2 regions of the Acidovorax temperans genome follow, and region 1 is predicted to be linked to the other one. Evidence: riboswitches for the same ligand, from Rfam matches in the RefSeq annotation. Region 1 holds a riboswitch; the other holds the start of a gene.
The links. A riboswitch is a leader RNA that binds a small molecule or an ion and turns the genes downstream of it on or off. The one in region 1 is predicted to bind glycine.

Region 1 (3,304 bases):
ACGGGCATGTACACGTCTGCAGCGGCTTTCACCGACTCGACCACGCCAGCCACTTCGCCTTGCGCGAAGGTCTTGCCCACTTCGGGCAGGTCCACAAACACCACGTCGCCCAGCGCGTCTTGCGCATGCACGGTGATGCCCACCACAGCGGCGTTGGCATCAGCAGCGTTGATCCACTCGTGGTCTTTGGAGAATTTGACGGTCATGGGGAGCTCCTCAAGCAATTGAAAAAGTTTAGGAATCTGCAATGTAAGCGGCTTGGCCCGTTTTGTGGCGGGCCGTTCTGCGCCCGGTGGGGGCGCGCTGGGCTGCTTATCCGCGGAAGTAGTTGGCGGGCACGAAAGGCATGGCGCGCACTTCCATGGGCACGGCCTTGCCGCGCACCATGGCGTTGACGCGTGTGCCCACCGCTGCGAAGGCGGGTGTGACATAGCCGATGGCGATGGGTTCGTTCACGGTGGGGCCCAGCAGGCCGCTGGTCACTTCGCCAATCTTCTGGCCGCCTTCGCTTTGCAGTTCGGTGTGTTCGCGCACGGGCACGCGCTCCAGCGCCACCAGGCCCACGCGCTTGCGTGGCAGCGTGGCGGGGTTGTCGATCTGGGCCAGCACCTTGTCGGCGCCGGGGAAGCCGCCTGCACGGGCACCACCGGTGCGGCGCACCTTCTGAATGGCCCAGTTCAGCGCAGCTTCAGGGGGCGTGGTGGTGGTGTCGATGTCGTTGCCATACAGGCACAAGCCGGCTTCCAGGCGCAGCGAGTTGCGAGCGCCCAGGCCAATGGGCTTGACTTCGGGCTGGGCCAGCAGGGCGCGGGCCAGGGTGTCGGCCTGTGCGGCGGGCACCGAGATTTCAAAACCGTCTTCACCGGTGTAGCCGCTGCGGGTTACAAAGCAGTCGCAGCCTGCGATGCTGAATGCGCCACCGGTCATGAACACCAGCTTTTCCACACCGGGTGCCAGGCGGGCGAGGGCCGTGGCTGCCTGCGGGCCTTGCAGCGCCAGCAGCGCGTGGTCGGGCATGGGCACCACTTTGCAGCGCTGGCCGATGCGCGCCTGGATGTGGGCAATGTCACCCACCTTGCACGCGCCATTCACGATGACGAACAGCGTAGGCTCGCCATCCACCACGCCCTGGTTGAAAAACATCAGGTCGTCGATGATGGTGCCTTCGTCGGTCAGCAGCAGGCCGTAACGCTGCTTGCCCACGGGCAGGTCGATCACGTCCACGGGCATCAGGGTTTCAAACGCGGCAGCAGCATCCGCTCCGATGAGCTTGAGCTGGCCCATGTGCGACACGTCGAACAGGCCTGCAGCGGTGCGGGTGTGTACGTGCTCGGCCATCAGGCCAGCGGGGTACTGCACGGGCATGGAGTAACCGGCAAACGGCACCATGCGGGCACCCAGTTTGATGTGCAGGGCGTTCAGCGGTGTGGTGAGCAGGGGAGCGGCTGGCGTGGCAGGTGCGGAAGAGGCTGCGGACATGGGATGACTCCAGGGCAAATGGGGGCCGCAACCCGGTGGGTTACGGAATTTGCCCTGCTGTCCGCTTTACCTGAGAGATTCACCGCAGCGCCTTGGCTGGCCGTGCGGTTTGCTCCTTCGGTGGATGGCTTCATCACGCACTGTGCGAGCCATCTCTCTCCAGCAAGGGAACGCCCGCATCACTGCGGGCGGTTGTCAGTCCTTTTGCCTGAGCGTTCGGCTGCTGCCTGCGCCTTCGGCGGTGCCGCGCTGCCTTCATCGAAGGTGGGGCACTCTCTCCTGACGGCCGCGATTGTAAGCCTACTTTGCGTAGACCAGGTCGCGCAGCCCTAACGAGATCGATGGCACATAGGTGATGACCAGCAGGCACACCAGGATCACGCCCACGAACGGCAGCAGGTGGCCGACGATGCGATCGAGCGAAATCCTGGCCACCGTGCAGGCCGCAAACAAGTTCACGCCGAAGGGCGGCGTGATCATGCCCAGCGCCAGATTCACCACCATGATGAGCCCGAAGTGCACCGGGTCCACACCAAAGTGCATCGCCACCGGCGCAAGGATGGGCGCCAGCACGATGATGGCGGCGCTGGTCTCGATGAACATGCCGATGATGAACAGCGCAGCATTCACCCCCAGCAGGAACATGGTGGGCGACTGCAGCACGGCTTCAAGCCAGCGGCCAATCGCATCGGGCACACCTGCGCGCGTGATGAGGAAGGCGAACAGCCCGGCGTTGGCAATGATGAACATGATCACGGCCGACGAGAGAGCCGACTTGCGCAGGATGGCGTACAGGTCTTTGACCTTGATCTCGCGGTAGATCACCACGCCCACGAGGAGTGCATAGAACACCGCCACGGCCGAGGCTTCGGTGGGGGTGAACACGCCGCCATAGATGCCGCCCAGGATGATGACGGGCATCAGCAGCGCCCAGCCCGCCTGCAAGGTGGCCTTGCCAAAGGACAGGCGCCCATCTCCATCGTTCTTGCCCCAGCCTTTGATCTTGCAGTACACCCACACAAACGCCATCAGCGCCAGGCTGATGAGGATGCCGGGGCCAAAGCCCGCGATGAACAGCTCGCCAATCGACACTTCGGCGCTCACGCCGTAAAGAATCATGGGGATGGAGGGTGGAATGATCACGCCCAGCTCGGCACTGGTGGCCTGCAGGGCTGCTGCGTAGCTGGTGGGGTAGCCGTGCTTGATGAGCGCAGGAATCAAAATGGCGCCAATCGCAAACGTGGTGGCCACCGACGAGCCCGACACCGCCGCAAAGATCATGCAGGTGAGCACGCAGGTCATGGGCAGGCCGCCTTGCACGCCGCCCACAATGCTCTTGGCAAATTCCACCAGGCGGCGTGAGATACCGCCGGTTTCCATCAGGTTGCCTGCGAGGATGAAGAATGGAATGGCCGCCAGCGGAAACTTGTTGATCGAGGCGAACATTTCCTTCACCGAGATCAGCATGTTGGCGTTGGATACCTGAATGCCCAGAATGGACGCAAGCCCGATGGACACGGCCACCGAGACGGTGAGTGCAAAGCACAACACCATGGTGAAAAGCATGGTGGTGGTCATTGCGCTGTCTCCAGTTCCTGGCGTTGGGGGTCAACCCAGTTGCCGATGATTCCTACGGCGCTGAACAGCCCACCCACGGGCAGCGCCAAATAGGCCCAGAACATGGACACCGATTCCAGCCCCGCCATGGTCTGCACACCGCCGCGCTTGGCGTAGTCCCAGCCAAACCAGACGATCACCGCAATCAGTGCCAGTGCGGCCAGGCTCACCACCGCATCCAGCACGCGGCGCAGGGCTGGCGGGCTCC
Region 2 (3,304 bases), 1.9 Mb from region 1:
GTTGTTCCAGGAAGCCTTTGACGAAAAGTGTGGTCGGCAAGCTGCGCTGGACCTGTTGATGGAATACCTGCTCATCTTGTTGCTGCGCCACCTGCTTGACATTTCATCGGTCACCACCGGCATCCTGGCGGCGCTGGGCGACCCACGTTTGTCCAAAGCGGTCACGTCCATGCACGACCGGCCCGGCCATGCATGGACGCTGGAATCGTTGGCCGAAACCGCAGGCATGTCGCGCGCACGCTTTGCCAATCACTTTCGAGAGGTGTCGGGCCTGACCGCGCTCGACTACCTCACGGCCTGGCGCATCACAGTAGTCAAGGGTTTGCTCAAACGAGGCAAGCCGCTCAAGTCCATTGCGCCCATGGTGGGTTACGCCAGCGCTGTAGCGCTTACCCGCGCTTTCACCCACCGCGTCGGCATGCCGCCACTTGCCTGGCTGCAAACGCACACCGATCAGGACTGAGGCTGCCCCATGCCAGTTGCCATGCGGGTTTGATGCATGCCTGCGGCCACGACGGACACACCGCAATGCTGCTGGCTGCGGCCGAACATATTGCAAAGTCCACCACGTTTGATGGCACGCTGAATTTGATCTTTCAGCCCGCTGAAGAAAGCTTGGGGGGGCGCGCAAGATGATTGAAGACGGCCTGTTTGACCGCTTCCCCTGCGACGCAATCTTTGCCATGCACAACCTGCCGGGCTTTCGGCCAGGTCAGTTGTTATTGCGCGAAGGCGCAACCATGGCGTCCAGCGAAAACATTCTGGTGCACATTGAAGGTAAAGGCGGCCATGGTGCCATGCCGCACCAGAGTGCTGACCCGGTCGTTGCGGGTTCGGCAATTGTCATGGCGCTACAAACCATCGTTTCACGCAACGTACCCCCACTGCACATGGCCGTGATCACGGTCGGCTCTTTTCAGTCGGGTGTGGTCAACAACGTCATCCCCCAAAACGCCACGTTAAAGCTTAGCGTACGGGCGCTGGATCGGGATGTGCGAGAGTTGTTGCGCAATCGCATTGTGGAGCTCGTTGAGTTACAGGCGAAAAGTTTTGGCGTGACCGCAAAAGTCGAGTTTTTGCCCGGTTACCCGGTGCTGGTCAATACCCCTATTGAGACGGGAATAGCCCGCGAAGTGGCGGTGGCGTTGGTAGGCGCAGATAACGTGGTGCTCCAAACTGAACCGCTCACCGCCAGTGAAGACTTCGCCTACATGCTCGACAAAGTGCCAGGCAGCTATCTATTCATCGGGAATGGCGATGCAACTAACGGAGGTCACGGGGCCTGCATGGTGCACAACCCCAATTACGATTTTGAAGACCGCAACATACCTGTGGGTGCTGCGTTCTGGGTCGCGTTGACTGAGCGCTTTCTGGCGTAGTTTTTTTATGAAATTCAGATCGGGAGAGATCGCGTTAAATCGCGACGCCGAAGGAGCAACCACCCCGGAAACTCTCAGGCAAAAGGACCGGTTTGAATCGTTGATATCTCTGAAGAGTTGCTGGTCTTAGTCACCCGGCACACCGCAGGAGCAAGTGGTTGCATTGAACACGATGGACCACGAATCTCTCAGGTTCTAAACAGAGGGGGTGCACCAGCCATGCACAGGGCTTGTTGGTGCTCAACACTTTGACGTTTTTGAAAGCTCATTCACTATGAAAACAATCGCAGTTATTGGCGGCGGCATCACGGGCGTCACAACAGCTTATGCCTTGGCAAAACGCGGCTTTTCCGTTACCTTGTTTGAACGCCATCGCTATGCTGCGATGGAAACATCATTCGCAAACGGAGGGCAACTCTCTGCATCTAATGCAGAAGTTTGGACGCATTGGTCCACCATCCTCAAAGGGCTAAAGTGGATGCTCAAAAGTGATGCGCCGCTGCTGGTCAACCCAGCACCTACGTGGCACAAACTCTCCTGGTTTGCAGAGTTCATTGCTGCGATGCCCCATTACGAGCGCAACACGGTTGAGACAGCTCGCTTAGCAGTCGCAGCCCGCAAACACTTGTTTACTTGGGCGCAGGAAGAAGGCATTGATTTCGACCTGAAGAAGGAAGGCATCCTGCACATTTACCGTGACAAAAAAGGGTTCGACCATGCAGGCAAAGTGTCAGTCATGCTGGCCAAGGGGGGCCTACCTCGCTATGCCGTGACCCCAGCTGAAATGAAAGCCATCGAGCCGACATTGGCAGGCACCTACTACGGTGGCTACTTCACTGAGAGCGATTCCACGGGAGACATTCACAAATTCACCAATGGACTAGCAAATGCGGCATCACGACTCGGCGTGCACACGCTGTATGGTCAAGATGTGACGTCGATTCAAAGCGATGGCCAACAAGCTGTCATCACCGTGACACAACAAGACGCCACCCCAAGCCTGCATACCTTTGATAGCGTGGTGGTGTGTGCAGGAGTGGGCAGCCGTGACTTTGCAGCTCAGCTAGGCGATCGCGTGAACATCTACCCCGTCAAAGGCTACTCCATCACCGTCAACTTGAACGATGAAGAAAGTCAATTGGGTGCCCCCACCGTGAGCTTACTGGATGACGAAACCAAGTTGGTCACCAGCCGCTTAGGCCTCAACCGTTTCCGCGTTGCAGGCACTGCCGAATTCAATGGCGTGAACCGTGACATTCGCGCAGACCGCATCCGCCCATTGATTGAATGGGTGGAACAATGTTTTCCCCGCGTTAACACACGCTCTGTAGTGCCTTGGGCAGGCTTGCGCCCTATGATGCCCAACATGATGCCTCGGGTGGGTCAAGGTAGAACTCCCAATGTTTTTTACAACACCGGGCATGGGCACTTGGGTTGGACGTTATCAGCCGTGACAGCTGAGCTGGTGTCAGACACCATCGTCAAAGCTGCAGCAAAGAAATCAGGATATTCAATGAACTTGCATGCAGTTGCTGCTGGCAACATTTAGAGTTCAAAATAATAAGCAGTAGGGGTCTTGCGGCTCTCTACTGCTTTTTTTCTTAACTTAGTTGGTGATTTTCTAAAAAATTAAACAACCTCATCATTGGTTATAGTTTTTTAACATTCAAGCCCGCCAAGCCGGCAGTTGCCAGTTGCGCCACAGTGCCAGTGCGCGAAGGCACACAGTAACAAATAAGCACCCCAGTAAGGCCATCCAGTCTGGAGCATCTAATGTCCAAAGGACCACGTAAGTCCAGCCACCAGCAAAAGAACACACCGCGTAGGGGCGGTGGTCTTTGAAAGCCGTGGGAATTTCATTGCAAACCATGTCACGCAGCACACCACCAAAAACACCCGTGATCAGGCCCATTAAGACGGCGACT

Region 2: it holds a riboswitch for glycine, as region 1 does, so the genes downstream of both, PQV96_RS20065 (D-amino acid dehydrogenase) here and gcvT (glycine cleavage system aminomethyltransferase GcvT) in region 1, are expected to answer to the same signal.

Annotation. Positions count from the first base shown of each region.
Region 1 covers NZ_CP117193.1:2,385,964-2,389,267, reverse strand. Annotated here, with positions in the region: gene gcvH (glycine cleavage system protein GcvH) at 1-206, opposite strand, end outside; gene gcvT (glycine cleavage system aminomethyltransferase GcvT) at 313-1,479, opposite strand; glycine riboswitch at 1,527-1,652, opposite strand; glycine riboswitch at 1,666-1,771, opposite strand; gene PQV96_RS11250 (TRAP transporter large permease) at 1,780-3,057, opposite strand; gene PQV96_RS11245 (TRAP transporter small permease) at 3,054-3,304, opposite strand, start outside.
Region 2 covers NZ_CP117193.1:4,267,236-4,270,539, forward strand. Annotated here, with positions in the region: gene PQV96_RS20055 (AraC family transcriptional regulator) at 1-463, shown strand, start outside; partial or broken gene PQV96_RS20060 (amidohydrolase) at 466-1,379, shown strand; glycine riboswitch at 1,390-1,479, shown strand; glycine riboswitch at 1,480-1,592, shown strand; gene PQV96_RS20065 (D-amino acid dehydrogenase) at 1,654-2,928, shown strand; gene PQV96_RS20070 (trimeric intracellular cation channel family protein) at 3,046-3,304, opposite strand, start outside.